One region of the Psychrobacillus sp. NPDC096389 genome, then DNA from elsewhere that is predicted to be linked to it. Evidence: riboswitches for the same ligand, from Rfam matches in the RefSeq annotation. Region 1 holds a riboswitch; the other holds the start of a gene.
What was found. A riboswitch is a leader RNA that binds a small molecule or an ion and turns the genes downstream of it on or off. The one in region 1 is predicted to bind S-adenosylmethionine.

Region 1 (7,974 bases):
AATCATTGACAAATACATGAAAATTAGGTTAGATTTCATTATAAGGGAACTTAGTTCACTATTTATATAATATTTATATTGGGGGGTTAATATTTATGACGAAAATCAGTGACATTATTGTGGTTGGTGGAGGAATTGGCGGTTTAGCGACAGCGCTTTCAATTGTACAAAGAACGGGCAAGTCTGTAGCGGTATTAGAGCAAGCGCCAGAATTTGGTGAAGTTGGTGCCGGAATTCAACTAGGAGCAAATGCGTTATTTGTTTTAGATCAACTAGGTGTAAAAGAACAGATTGCAAAAGTTTCTGTATTTCCAAAACGTCTTGTTTTAAAAGATGTTTATACAGCGAAAGAATTAGCTGTTTTAGATTTAACAGAAGGTTTCCAAGAACATTTCAAACAACCATATGTAGTACTTCATCGTTCAGATTTGCATCGTGTACTATTTGAAGCATGTCAAAAAAATGGTCGTATTAAATTTATGAATGACGAAATTATTCAAACCGTTGAACAAGCTAATGGGCAAGCTACCGTTACAAACCAAAAAGGGGAAACATATAGTGCCGAAGCAATTATTGGTGCAGATGGTTTAAAATCAAAGGTTCGTAAATTATTTTCAAATGATGAACCTATTTGTTCTGAATATGTTGCCTATCGCGGTACAATTCCGATTGAGGAAATCACTGCTAAAGGTGATGTAGCAATGGATGATGTAATTATGTGGATTGGTCCAAACTTACATTTAGTCCAATATCCTGTACGTCGTGGGGAACTGTATAACCAAGTGGTTGTATTTAAAACGTATGACTACAAACCAGAAGGAGACTGGGGTACACCAGAAGAAATGACGCAACGCTTTAAGGGAGCTCATCCATTAGTAGAGCGCGCATTAGAATTTATCTCTACGCAATTCCGTTCGCCAATGTTTGACCGTTTGCCTCTTGAAAACTGGACAGAAGGTAATGTGACATTGTTAGGGGATGCAGCCCATCCAATGCTACAATATTTAGCGCAAGGTGGTGCACAGGCACTAGAAGATGCCTATGTTATAGGTGAAGCATTGGAAACCGAAGCTACTTATAATGAAGCCTTTAAAAAATATCAAGCGGAAAGACAACCTCGTAGTGCAATGGTTCAAACGTCTGCACGTAAATGGGGAGAAATTATTCATGCGGAAGATGACATAACGGTTTTACTACGTAATACGATTTTTGGTAATCATAAAGCTACAAATTATGAAGTGGCGGATCATTTATACAATTACTTCAATGTTCGAAAAAACGAGGTAAAAGCTTAATAGAAAAAGAGAAAGAGGAGTTATTCCTCTTTCTCTTTATATCCATATATAGCAGACATTTCTTTACTCAATGAAATAATACGTTGAATAATTTCTGAATCGAAAGCATTAGGAACATCTTCAGAAAAACCGACGACAGAAAAAGAACCGACGAGCTCATGTTTGTAGTTAAGAATTGGAAAGCCGATCGACGATACATGACGTACAAGCGGCTCAAAGGAATAAGTAAAATGTTCCATCCTTATTTGCTTTAGCTCACGTTGAAATTTAGCAATGTTAAATTGATCAATGGATTGTTGTTCTTGTTCAATCCAATTGGTTATTTCCAATGAATTGGCATAAGCCGCAAATATTTTACCCGAAGCCGAGGATAATGGTAGTTTTGTGCCAATCTGTGCACCAATATTTAACCCGTAGTTGGTATTCCAAATATTCGTAATAACGGGTCCATCATTGATCCAAGTTGCTAGTAGAGTGGTCATATTGGTCAGTTTACTAACTTCTTTAAAATATGGGGTTAATCTTCCTATAAAATCAGCATTTTGCGATGCAGCTGTTCCGTATTCTAAAAATTTATAGCCTAATGAAAAATATCCACGTTTCTGATCACGATATAATAAGTCCATTTGCGTTAATGTATTTAAATACTTGTATAAATTACTTTTGGAAATACCTGTAATTTCTTGGATATCTGAAAATTTTAAAGGAATATCACTTTGCGCAACGGCGTCGATAATTTGGATTCCTAAAGTTAAAGAGCCGATGGTTGTATTGCTAGACATTACACTCATTCCCTTCTTCTTTTGCTTATTTGTAATGCGTCACAAATAACGGTATAAAACCGACACTAAGGAGTATTTTACTATGACATTAGAAAATTTGAAAGAAAGTTCAAAGATTATCAAATCAATTATTGAACAAATGGTTCGCCTAATAGAAACAACAGATACATCCCTATTATACAAAAAGCCATCTGAAGAAGAATGGTCCCTTATGCAAATTGCTTGTCATGTCAACGAAGCAGTAGAATTCTGGGTAGCCGATTTGGAAGCATTACTAATCGTTCCAGGGGCAAAATGGGGACGTAACCACGAGCATGTTCGACGCTTGGCTGCTGTGGAAGATAATTATGTTACTTCTGTTTCGAAAGAACAAGCTATTACACGCCTTGAATCGCTAATTTCTCTTACAGAGCAAGCTTTAGGTAAAGTCAAAGCGGAAGACTTAAGTAAAACTGCACCAAGCTATAACCCAAACTTTGATGGCAAACCACTGTCTTTTTTAATCGATCATTTAATTATAAAACATATAGAAGGTCATTTAGGTCAAATGGAGCGTCATTTAGAAAAAGTACAATATCAAAATAGTTAATAGTATGATAGAAAGCACAAGAGACGCATATGCGCGCTTTTGTGCTTTTATAGCGAATATGCGATAAAATCGATCAAACAATGATAAAATGGCAGTAATAGTGCTCAGGAGGTTTGTATGATGAACTTTTCTTCTTTGATACATGAGTTTGAACAATCTAACTTTTTTAAGTACATAGGATTTGAATGTGTAAGCGTGGAGTATGGGAAAGTGATCATTCAAATTCAAAAAAGGCCCGATATTTCTAATTTGAAGGACATGCTGCACGGGGGAGTTATCATGTCTGGTCTAGATATAGTAATGGGCATAACATCTAGAACATTAGGGGTGAAGGCGGCATCGACCATTCAAATGGAAGTGAAGTTTGTAAATAGTGTCTTCGAAGGAACAACTGAAATAATTGGTGAGCTTATACATCGCTCGGACCATACAGCAATTTTAAATGGCAAAGTAATCGACGAACAAGGAAATTTAATAGCCTATAGTACAGCTACCTTTAGGTTATATTCTTAACTGAAAATAACTCTGAAATAACGGGGGCTATTTCTAAAAAGGGGTACCATACGAAAAAAGCTTCCGAATAGGGGAAGCTTTTTTCAAGTTTACAATAATATTACCAACTATTTTTCAAAACAATTTTTCCAATTGCCTTACCTGACTCCAAATATTCGTGTGCTTTTGCGACTTCATCAAAGGTAAAAACTTTGGAATCTAAAAGCGGTCGCAGCTTCCCTTCCTCCACAACCTTAGCTACTTTCTTCAAAATTTCACCATTATGTTTATGCATATCTTTGTTTAATATTTTCAATAACATAAAAGTAATATGGAGAGAAAGCCCCTTCGAATGCATAGGAGAGAGGTCATGAGTCGAACGAGCAGCAATGGCCGCTACTGTTCCATGGAGTGCTGCTGCCTCGAAAGAGCGATCAAGGTTTTCACCTCCTACTGTGTCAAAGACGAGGTCAAATCCTATCCCGTTTGTATATTTTTGTACATAGTCACTAACGCTTTCTTCTCGATAATTAATCGTTACATCCGCGCCAAGGTCAGTACCGATTTCTAACTTCTCCTGCGAAGAGGCAGTTGTATAGACTGTCGCTCCCGCCCATTTAGCTAGTTGAATGGCGATGTGCCCTACTCCTCCGGTAGCTCCGTGAATTAAGATATCTTGTCCGGGTACAAGCTTTGCCCGATTAAATAGTGCTTCCCAAGCGGTAATAGAGACTAGTGGTAAAGCTGCAGCTTCTTCCATCGTCAAATTTTTTGGCTTATGAGCAAGTAAGTCAACATCTGCCAGCATAAACTCTGCAAGAGCACCGCCAGACGTCCCTTTAAATCCACCCGCGCATCCAAATACTTCGTCACCAATTTTAAACTCGGTCACACCTTCACCTACTGCACATACCAAACCTGCCACATCTCCATGTAAGACTGCTGGAAATTCAGGTGCAACGGCTGGAACTGCACCAGATCGGACTTTCGTATCAATGGGATTTACACTTGTAGCCTTAACTTGGATAAGTACATGTCCAGGTTGTAGCTCAGGTTTTGAAATCTCCTTATACTGAAATACAGATGGTTCACCGAAAGATTGGATAATTTGTGATTTCACACTTATCACTCCTTATTATTTGTTTTACCTGATAAGAGAGAGGTCAACTTCAAATTGTAAAAAAAGAAAAGTAAAAATTTTTAGTCTTTACCTTCAAAATCAATGATACTTTATATAATTTAAAATTAATAGTTTCGGAGATGACCAAAAAACTCCGTCTAGAAGCCCGGAGTCATTTTCCAAAAATATAAGTCTTCAAAAGCGCAGCCCTCTCACGCAATCGTACTTTTGTTTCTATCACTTTCGGCGTTTCCGCAGCCACGACATCCGTATTCCAACCGAGCTTACTAGCAAGCATTTTTGCACGATGTAGATGGTAATCGCTTGTAATGATCGTCACCGATTTCACATTTTCAGGCAATAATTCTTGCGAAAATAACAAGTTTTCGTAAGTGGAAGTTGACTGGTTTTCCACGATAATTCTATCCTCCGTGATTCCGTTTTCTATAAGAAAGTTTCTCATTACTATAGCTTCTTCAATATCTTCATCAAGTCCTTGTCCACCAGATACGACAAGCTTCACATGAGGGTTCTCTACCGCATAAGCAAGTGCAGCTTCCAACCGATATTGCAAAGAAAGTGAAGGGATATTCCCTTTTTTCACTTTAGCTCCGAGCACGATTGCGTATTCATTGGAACCATCTGCTTTCGGCTCCAGTCCGTCATCTAGCCATTTACTCGTGACCATCCACATACCAACTCCGCCTGAAATAACTACTAGTAAAGGAATAAGCACGATCCACCTCATTTTCTTCATTTTCATCATACGGACGGTTTCTTTTTCTTCAAGAACGCGGATATTCTTGGTTCTTCTTTACGGACTAGGCGACGAAAATTTTCGATATGTAAAACAACTGCCATCGCGAATAAAAAACCTGCGACTGCAATAGGGGCAACCCCTTCGGCAAACCAAATCGAAGCGACTATAAATACTGCATAAAATACAAACACACCAATCAATAAAAAATCTGTTAAAAAAGTCGTACCGATTAACAATAAAAGTCCAATAAGTCCAATTGGCCAATAAATAGCAAATAAAATACCAATAATCGAAGCTGTTCCTTTTCCACCTTTAAATCCAGTGTAGATCGGAAAATTATGTCCTAAAATAACAGCGGCTCCAGCTAAATAAAGTAATAAATCTTGTTCCATGGAAGTAAAAGAGCCATATTGTTGCACAAAGAAACGAACACCTATAATAACGAAAACACCTTTTAAAATATCAATTACAGCAACCAAAATTCCATACTTCATTCCAAGAACTATTGCAGCGTTTGAAGCACCCGAATTTTTAAGCCCTTCTTTTTTAATATTGACCCCACTTAAAGCCTGGGCAACTTTTGAGCCGTGCATTGCTCCAACAAAATAGCCAATTCCTAAAATTATCAAAATCCAAATGCTCATCATCTCACCTCTCTATCAATAACTACAATACATTTAACGTTCCACTAACAAAGAAGTTTCAGAATTTTTCACAAAAATGCTTGACGGATAGATTCATAAAATCATATACTGTGTATCAAGATGGAAAACTAAATCTAATACTCTTATCAAGAGTGGCGGAGGGACTAGGCCCTGCGATGCCCGGCAACCACTGAGTTTTAAACTCGGAAAGGTGCTAATTCCTACAAATTCGTTGACCCGAATTTGGAAGATAAGAGGAGGAACATGCGAAACTGCACCCCTCTTCTTAATCGAAGAGGGGTTTTTGTTTGTCCTAGAGATCCTCTCCCGTTTCCCGATATGTCCATCTAAATTATTTTCTAGGAGGAATTCAAAATGACAAATCTTCAAAAAGAAACAGTTCTTTTGCACGGTGGTCAGCAACCAGATCCAGTAACAGGTTCACGAGCAGTACCTATTCACAAAACAACTTCTTACGTATTTCGTGATACAGAGCATGCACAAAATCTTTTTGCATTAAAAGAAACAGGCAATATTTATTCTCGTATTATGAATCCGACTGTTGATGTTTTCGAGCAACGAGTGGCGCTTCTTGAAGGTGGAACAGCAGCGGTTGCGGTATCTTCTGGTATGGCGGCAATTGCGTTCTCCATTTTGAATATTGCGGGAGCGGGGGACGAAATAATTGCAGCAGAAAATTTATACGGAGGTACATTTAATTTATTCGCACATACATTGCCTCGTTACGGCATTACGGTAAAATTCGTTGACGCTACAAATCCGGAAAACTTCCGAGCTGCAGTGACAAACAAAACAAAAGGATTCTTCGCAGAAACAATTGGTAACCCAAGTTTAAATATATTGGATATAGAAAAAGTAGCAGCGGTTGCAAATGACGTAGGTGTACCGCTATTAATAGATAACACCTTCGCTACTCCGTACGGAACGAACCCAATTAAGTACGGAGCTCATGTGGTAATCCATTCCGCAACGAAGTGGATTGGTGGACATGGAACAACAATCGGTGGAATTGTGGTCGATGGAGGAAACTTTGACTGGAACTCAGATAAATTCCCAGGATTTACAGATCCAGATGTAACTTACCATGGTTTACGATATGGAATTGATGTACCAAGTGTTGCATTCGCGATTAAATTACGTGTACAGCTTTTACGTGATTTTGGTCCATCCTTAAGTCCAGAAGCTGCCTTTTCGTTTTTACAAGGATTAGAAACACTACATCTTCGAGTTCCTAAGCACAATGAAAACGCACAAAAAATTGCCGAATTCTTAGTAAACCATGAAGGCGTAGAATGGGTGAACTACTTAGGATTGGAAGACCATCCTTCCCATGAACTAGCGAAAAAGTATTTACAAAATGGATTTGGTTCGATCTTAAACTTCGGCGTAAAAGGTGGAAAAGAAGCTGGTCGCCACATTATTGATAATATTGAAATTTGGTCACATGTAGCAAACGTAGGGGATGCTAAATCACTAATCATTCACCCAGCGTCTACAACGCATCAACAGTTAACACCAGAAGACTTGGTGAAAACAGGTGTTACAGAGGATCTAATCCGCTTGTCTGTTGGGTTAGAAGCAGTAGAGGACTTACAAAATGCTCTAGATAAAGTACTTGTGGAAAAAACAAATGTCCTCTCTAGATAGAATTTTGTTGTTAATTGGGCGCAAATAGTCTACAATATATAAAATAATCAATCTTAAATACAAAAACGCTCAATTGTGCAGATTTAGTTGGAGGAGAAAGTATGGCGAAAATAAAAGCAGCAATCTTAGGTTTCGGAACAGTCGGCCAAGGGATTTATCATATTGTCAACGAAAAGAGAGAAGACTTGAAAAAGTCGTTAGGGTTGGACATCGAAATTAGCGCTATTCTTGTCAATAACCTGTCAAAAGAAAGAATAGCAACGCCTGGTGTACTAGTAACAGATGATTTTGAGGACATTATTAATATTCAAGGGCTTCAAGTAGTCTTTGAAGCAATTGTCAACGAAGAACCAGCGTATAGCTATTTATGTCGAGCAATCGATAAAGGATGTCACGTCATTACGGCAAATAAAGTGATGTTCTCCAAATATAGTATCCCATTACAAGAGCGTGCAAAATCACGCGGCGTATTTGTCGGGTATGAAGCAACTACAGCTGGTGGAGTTCCTGTCATTAAAACATTGAAAAATTTACTCCAAGTCAATTCAGTGAAGAAAATTCAAGGGATTTTAAACGGAACGTCCAATTATATTTTAACGCAAATGCGTGTAGATGAATGCCAGT
Region 2 (7,974 bases), on a different contig from region 1:
TCACGAGCCCGACCATCGTCAATAAACGATTGCGGTCACTGAAAAACTGTCCTCTTCTGGATTCCTCAATCATTCCACTAATAAGCGTTTGCCAACCTACATTAGCAACCGTATTTGGTACACTAATGAAAGCTATAATTGCTAGAAATGCCCATGATTGAAGAGAAGTAGAGGGCAAATACACTACAAATACAATGAATAAAAACATTAATCTGGCGAGAAGCACAGACATAGCCACTAGCTTTTTTTGTGCATTTGCTCGGTTTAATAACACTGCTGCCGGAATAGTCATTAACAATGCGATTAATGGAGGCAACGAACTGATTAATCCTACTTGATAATTAGTAGCACCCAGTATCGTAATCGCAAATATCGGGAAAAAGTTATTAGTAAAGTTAAGTGCTGTAGTGGAAGCCATCCCATGATAAATACTAATCTTCTCATTATACGTTCTCATAAATTCCGCCCATTCCATAAATAATGTAGGATATGCTAGAATTATATACTCGTATGAAAAGAAAACAAGTAGACGGGACACAAAATTTATCCTGTTTGACTAAATCTTTTTTTCGCATAAACATACGTCACAGCAAGTGCTGAAACTAACACGGCACCTTTAATAATATCGAATGCGTAATACGGCAAATTTAAAATTGTTAAGCCGTTTAGCAAAATTCCGATCACTGCCGCTCCAAAAAACGTTCCGATCGCATTTGGCTTCCCTGCACCAAGAACAGAGTATCCTACAAATACCGCCGCTACTGCTTCCATTAACATAGGTGCACCAGCATCAATTTGTCCAGAACCAACACGGGCAGTAAACAATATACCCGCCATAGAAGCGAACACTCCAGAAATAATATATGCTGCAAATTTCACTTTACGTGTATTCACTCCCGACAACGTTGCAGCTTCCGCATTTCCACCGGTCATATATAGAACCCGTCCCCAACGAGTATGATGGAGTACTACATAAGCGATTAACACCATTCCTAGCATGATCCACACAGGAACTGGCAAACCAAGCAGTCTTCCTTGACCAATCCAAAGAAAGGCTTCCGACAATTGACCAGGGGCAGTACCACCAGCTGTAAGTGGCATATTATTATAAATAGAATAACCTTCTGTATATGTACGATGAAAACCAGCAACGATATACATCATGCTTAATGTCGCAAGCAAATCTGGAATACCTAATACTACAATTAGAAAACTATTAAGGACACCTACTAAAACTCCCACTAAAACCGGTAGAATGAGAACGAGCCAGAGCGGCATTTCATACCATACCATTAAAGAGGCAGTAACGACCGTTGATAACGACATCGTCGATCCAACTGACAGATCAAACCCGCCTACTACTAATGTAAACGTGACCCCTAAGGCTAGTAGCGTAACAATAGATATCGAACGCAAAATATCAGTAAAGTTCGCATAAGTTAAAAAAGCTTCACTTATGGAACTAAAATAACAAATAATCAGAATCAATAACGCAATAGCACCATATTTAAATAGAAATTGTATACCATTTTCTTTTACTTTATTCTTCTTTCCCACCGCTTGCATACAACAAAATCCTTTCCTGGGTCGCCTCTCCCCGTGAAAATTCCTTCACGATTTGACCGTTATACATAACTAAAATACGATCAGAAATACCAATTGCTTCTTGAATTTCGCTCGAAAAGTAAAGACAGCCCTTTCCACTCTCCGCTAGATCTCGAATAAGCTTAAAAATATCCGCTTTTGCTCCAATATCGACGCCTTTTGTTGGTTCATCGAACAAATAAAGAATAGAATCTCGTGAAGTCCATTTACCGATTACTACTTTTTGTTGATTTCCTCCACTTAAATGAATGAGTGGTGTTTCGGTATGATCTGTTTTAATCTGTAATCGTTTAATAATATCCTTTGCAAAACTTCTTTCCGCGCTTTTATTCATAAATAGTAGGTTAGAAAACTTTCGTAAGTTTGGAAATGATGCATTCGTTTGCAACGATTCATGTACAAATAAGCCTTCTTTTCGTCGTTCTTCAGGAATAAGAGCCATTCCTGCACTAATAGCGTCTTTCGGATGTGTCACTTTTACTTCATTGCCTGAAAGTTTCATGGTTCCATTTGTTAGTGATTCTAAGCCAAATAATGCTTTCGCTAACTCGGTTTTGCCAGCCCCTACTAGACCAACAATACCGACAATCTCTCCTGCTGAAACGGTAAATGAAAGATTGTTTAACTTATGCCGGTCAGACAATTCTTTTACATCCAATAACGTTTCTCCTAAAGAGTGACTTCTAGTATGTTGCTCCTGCTGAAAGGAAGTACCAAGCATTGCTTCAATAATATCCTCTGCAGTTGCATTTGCAGTTTGAAAAACGTCCACTAACGTCCCATCTCGCATGACAGTAATCTTGTCACTAATCTCAAACACTTCGGGAAGTCGATGGGAAATAAATATACAACCGACTCCTTGCGCTTTCAGTTGATCAATCACGGAAAAAAGTTTAGCTGATTCATGAAGTGATAAAGGAGCAGTTGGTTCATCGAAAATAATTATTTTAGCTGAACTAACAAGTGCCCTTGCGATTAATACTAATTGTTTTTCAGCTAAAGTCAGTTTATGGGCAGGTTGTTGTACGGAGATATTCTCCGCCTGTAATTGTTTTAGTGCAATGCTTGCCTCTTTGTTTAGTTTCGAAGTCGATATAAACAAGTTGTTATAGGTCGCAATAGTATCAAGCATAATATTTTCAGCAACCGATAACTCGGGTACAATTGCTGTGTCTACTTCCTGATAAACGCAGTAAATTCCCTGTTCTTTTGCCGCTTTTGGGGAACGTAGATGAACGCTCTTACCGTCTAACACTATTTCTCCTTCATCTTGCTCATACACCCCTGATAATATTTTCATCAGCGTACTTTTTCCTGCGCCATTTACACCTAACAATGCATGTACTTCCCCTTTTTCCAGGTGAAACATTGCATTCTCTAGTGCTGTCACATTTCCAAATGACTTACGTATCGAATTCATCGAAAGAAAAGGATTTGTCACAAACATGCTCCTTTCTTAAAAAGAAGCTGCCCTTGATTAGGACAGCTGCTAGTAGTTGAGTTTATTGATTTTCCAACTCTTTTAATGCATCTGTATATCCTTGTTCACTCGCACCCCAGCCTTCGATAAACTCGTGTAAACCATTCGTCGTCACAGTTTCTTTTGGAAGTTTAGATGCATCGACAAACACTGGATCTAGTACAACATTAGCTTCTGGATTTTCACCATTAATCTTTTGATATAGGTAACGTACTTGAATACGTCCAATATCCATTGGATCGACTGCAGCAGAAGCTACCCAAGGACTATTTTCTTTTTGAATCATTTGTAGATCTTCATCGCTCATATCAATGCTATACACTTTAATATCTGTTCTACCTGCTTGTTCAATTGCTCGAACGGCACCTTTTGCAAACTCATCCCAAGCTGCCCAAACAGCAGTAATATCTCCTTCGTTCGGGTACTGTTTTAAAATGGCTTCCATTTGTGCTTGTGTATCTAATGCTGTATTTTGTGTTGCCGCTCCAAATGTTGCAATTTCCTTTATTCCTGGGTTTTCTGATAAAAACTGCTCGTAAGCAACTTGTCTTCTTTCCATCGGTGCAAAACCTGCAACCCAAATTTTCACGATATTTGCTTCACCATTTGCGTCTTCTAATAGTTTCTGTAATGTCATCTCAGCCATCTTTTGATCGCCTTGCTCTAAAACAGTAATCCCTTCTACGTCCACACCTGCGTCAAATGCTACTACTGGAATTCCTTTGTCGACAGCATTTTGAACACCTTGGTTTAATGCTTCTTTTGTACCGTGATCTATTAAAATTCCATCCATTCCTTGGTTAACTGCTGCATCTAAATTCGATGCCATTTTCGCTAAGTCACCTTCAGAGTTAAATACGGTAACAGTTCCTCCAAAGTTCTCTACTTGTTCCTTTACACCTTCAATATATTGGGCTGAAAAAGTTCCAAGGTTTTGTTGTAATATAAGTGCAATTTTCTTACCCGCTAATGGATTTTCTGATTGTTTTTCTGAACTTGGCGCAGATGTATCTTCTTTGGCATTACTTTTTGGCTGACATCCCGCCAATACAATGCCAACTATTAGTAATACTGATATTAACCAACCTATTTTCGTTTTCATCATTCTTCTCCTTCATTTGTACCAAGTAATGCTACAATGTTTTCATTATATTTTGGATAAATAATTCCTTTTTCTGTAATAATCGCCGTGATTAAATGTGCAGGTGTCACATCAAAGGCAGGATTAAACACTTTCGTATTATCCGGTGCTATTTGTTTACCAGCAATATGTGTTATTTCTTCTGGTGGACGTTCTTCTATTTGTATTGTCTTACCACTCTCAATAGTTAGATCAAAAGTCGAAGAAGGTGCCGCCACATAAAATGGAATTTGATATGCGGCTGCCAATAATGCCAAGTTAAGTGTCCCAATTTTATTGGCCGTATCACCATTTGCAGCAATTCTGTCTGCTCCAACAATTATTGCTTCAATCCCTTTTGCACCTATCGTATGTGCAGCCATGCTATCCGTAATAAGAGTGACATCTACTCCTGATTGCTGAAGCTCCCATACAGTGAGTCGTGCCCCTTGAAATACAGGTCTCGTTTCACAAGCAAAGACTTGAAACTGCCTCCCTTTTTCAGCTCCTAAATGGAAAGGTGCTAAGGCAGTTCCATATTTCGCAGTTGCAATTGTGCCTGCATTACAAATAGTCATGACTTTTGTATAATCTTCAAGTAAAGACAAAGCAAATTCACCAATTGCACGACAAGATGCCTCATCTTCCTCGTATATATTATCCGCTTCTTCTAACAACTGCTTCTTCGCTTCTTGCACAGTTTCCGCATGCTCGACTGCAACTCGTAATCGCTCTAAAGCCCACACTAAATTGACGGCTGTTGGTCTAGATTCAGCCAAATATAGCGTATCTTTGTTTAGTAATTGATGGAAGTCTTCCAAAGAATTTGTTTCGTAATACTGTGCCGCTGCTGCTAGTCCGTAGGAAGCAGTAATACCAATTGCCGGAGCTCCTCGTACTTTTAATGTGATGATGGCATCATACACATCTTCAAGCGTTTCAAGTGTTATATATTCCACTTCAAGTGGTAGTTTCTGCTGATTTAGTATTTCGAGTCGATTGTTGTTCCATTTGATTGATAAGGGGATACTCATTTTTGCAACTCCTCGAGTAATTGGATTACTGATTGAATTGAACTAATTTCTTTACGCTTTAAGATGAATAATTCTCCTATCTGTAAAGCTTGTTTCTTCGCTGAAATTCTTTCTGCATCATCTAAAATTCCATCCAAATCTTTTACATGTGCTAAACCGATTGTACGTCTGATTAATTCACAACCAGCAAAGCCAAGTGTATCTTGGAAAACTTTATCCAATACATACGCTTCAAATCCTTCAGTATCTTTATAAGATTCAACCGCTTCTTTTTTCCAAAGTTCCGAAAATTTACTCGAAAATACTTCCCATGTCTTTTCAATATGCTGATGGATTACAACTCGGCTCTCTCCTTCTCTTGTAATCGTTTGAAAGATCAAGTTAGCTAGAAATAGTCCAACATCAAAGCCAATTGGTCCGTAAAAGGCGAATTCTGGATCAATTACTTTTGTTTCTGTTTCACTCGCAAAAATACTACCTGTATGCAAATCTCCGTGCAGTAATGCTTCCGTTTCTGTTAAAAAGCTTTTCTTCAATTTGGCAACTTCCAATTTTAAAAGCTCATTACTCCAAATGGCTTCTACATCTACTCGTAACGCAGGTTCAAAGTCATTTGTTTCATAATCAAAAAATGGATCCGTAAAAATTAGATCTTCTGTAATTTTACATAGCTCAGGATTGGAAAACTCTGAAACTAGTTTCTTTTTTTCAAAAGGATGTAATGCAAAATCGGACGTATGGAATAGGGTTTGTGCAAGATATTCCCCAATATCTGTTGCTAATTTTGGATAGGATTCCAGGCGGATCAATCCTTCTCTTGCAATGGTCAAATGAGATAAGTCTTCCATCACTGTAATCGCCAAATCTTCATCAATTACATATACTTCAGGTACTAGCCCTGTCGCAAATTCCCCGTGTTTTTTTAGCGCATTCGCTTCAATTTGTGCACGCTTTAATGTTAGTGGCCAACTCTCACCGACTACCTTTGCATATGGCAATGCTTGTTTTACAATAATTCCTTTTCCACTTTTAGTATCTCGAATGCGAAATACATAATTTAAATTACCATCACCAATTTCGCTACATTCTAATTCCAATCCATTTGAAAATAGACCTTGTTCTTTGATGTATACTATTGCCTGCTCTTCTGTTAAAGACTCGTATTGTTTCTTCGTTGCAATTGTCATTTTTCTCTACCTTTCTTTACAAAATAAAAAACCTCTTTCCAATGAAAGAGGCGTAGAATAAGAGTTTTCTCGCCTCTTATCTTTCAGAAAGTTCCCTTTCTGATGGAATTAGCACCGTGCCTTAAGAGAATGTTATCTCGGCGCAAAAAGCGCCCCGTCTCACAACGGTATTACGGTCGGTTGCTGGGCTTCATCGGGCCATTACCCTCAGCCTGCTCTTGATAAGAGTGCTATTATTTTTAACGTAATGTTATTTGATTAGAATCCTAGCACATTCGAAAAAGGAATGTCAACAGACTTTTTTAATTTTATAAAAACTCTAAATTTTGTGTTGACATTATTTCAATTGCATGAAATAATCATTATTAATTTGACAATAAACTGAAATCTTAATTAAATATATTTTCTTATTTAGAGCAGGTGGAGGGACGAGCCCTATGATACCCGGCAACCGGTCCAACGAATGGATACGGTGCTAATTCTTGCAGTCAATTGACTGAGAAATAAGAAGTCGTTAAACCTTTAACCTCTTCTTATTTGAAGAGGTTTTTTTATCTTTATTCAACAAAGGAGATTAATAACATGAGTGGAGTAACTTCTGTTTATCAATTGTACGGAAATCCAGGATCATTCGAAAAAAAGGCAGAGGGCATTGCTTTAGGTTTAACGATTGGGTCCTGGACAGATTTACCTTTACTTGAACAGCAACAATTAAAACAGCATAAAGGGAATGTTGTATCTATTACGGAGTTTGAAAATGTACAACATCCATCTAAACCAGAACAAATTAGAGCAGAGATAAAAATAGAGTATCCTAGTGCTAACTTTTCCGCTGATTTGCCTGCCATCTTAACAACTGTTTTCGGTAAATTATCATTAGACGGTGAAATAAAGCTATTAGACTTAGAGTTTTCTCCAGAGCTTTTAGCAAAGTTTCCTGGACCTAGATTTGGTATTGAACATATAAGAAACTTGTTAAATGTACATAATCGGCCACTCATTATGAGCATATTCAAAGGAGTCATAGGACGGGATATCGATTATTTAGCAGAACAACTTCGACATCAGGCTCTTGGAGGAGTTGATCTTGTAAAAGACGATGAAATTCTTTTTGACAATCCGCTCACTCCTTTTGAAAAGCGAATTACAACCGCCCAGGAAGTATTACGCCAAGTGTATGAAGAAACTGGACATCGTACGCTTTATGCAGTGAATTTATCTGGACGGACAACACAGTTACGCGAAAAAGCAAAAATAGCGAAAGAACTTGGAGCAGATGCTTTATTATTTAATGTCCATGCATACGGGTTGGACGTGCTCCAAGAACTTGTAGAAGATGATGACATTCAACTGCCATTTATGGCTCATCCAGCCTATAGTGGAGCGTTCACTTCTTCCCCGTTTTACGGTGTTGCAACAGCTCTTTTACTAGGCAAATTAACTCGCTATGCTGGGGCAGATTTTTCATTATTCCCTTCTCCTTATGGTAGTGTTGCGCTTGAGAAAAAAGCAGCTCTTTCTTTAGGAGAAGAACTAACAAAAGCTAGT

Region 2: linked by a shared signal. The riboswitch ahead of mtnK (S-methyl-5-thioribose kinase) and the one ahead of ACIQ38_RS15545 (O-acetylhomoserine aminocarboxypropyltransferase/cysteine synthase family protein) in region 1 are both predicted to bind S-adenosylmethionine.

Annotation. Positions count from the first base shown of each region.
Region 1 is NZ_JBIWFB010000006.1:121,489-129,462, forward strand. Features, by position in the region: gene ACIQ38_RS15510 (FAD-dependent monooxygenase) at 96-1,295, shown strand; gene ACIQ38_RS15515 (IclR family transcriptional regulator) at 1,316-2,077, opposite strand; gene ACIQ38_RS15520 (DinB family protein) at 2,160-2,666, shown strand; gene ACIQ38_RS15525 (PaaI family thioesterase) at 2,787-3,179, shown strand; gene ACIQ38_RS15530 (zinc-dependent alcohol dehydrogenase family protein) at 3,280-4,278, opposite strand; gene ACIQ38_RS15535 (YdcF family protein) at 4,451-5,044, opposite strand; gene ACIQ38_RS15540 (glycerol-3-phosphate acyltransferase) at 5,041-5,682, opposite strand; SAM riboswitch class I at 5,823-5,939, shown strand; gene ACIQ38_RS15545 (O-acetylhomoserine aminocarboxypropyltransferase/cysteine synthase family protein) at 6,058-7,350, shown strand; gene ACIQ38_RS15550 (homoserine dehydrogenase) at 7,452-7,974, shown strand, end outside.
Region 2 is NZ_JBIWFB010000007.1:75,746-83,719, reverse strand. Features, by position in the region: gene ACIQ38_RS16570 (MFS transporter) at 1-457, opposite strand, end outside; gene ACIQ38_RS16565 (ABC transporter permease) at 544-1,566, opposite strand; gene ACIQ38_RS16560 (sugar ABC transporter ATP-binding protein) at 1,541-3,046, opposite strand; gene ACIQ38_RS16555 (sugar ABC transporter substrate-binding protein) at 3,108-4,187, opposite strand; gene mtnA (S-methyl-5-thioribose-1-phosphate isomerase) at 4,187-5,239, opposite strand; gene mtnK (S-methyl-5-thioribose kinase) at 5,236-6,426, opposite strand; SAM riboswitch class I at 6,500-6,654, opposite strand; SAM riboswitch class I at 6,831-6,936, shown strand; gene ACIQ38_RS16540 (2,3-diketo-5-methylthiopentyl-1-phosphate enolase) at 7,009-7,974, shown strand, end outside.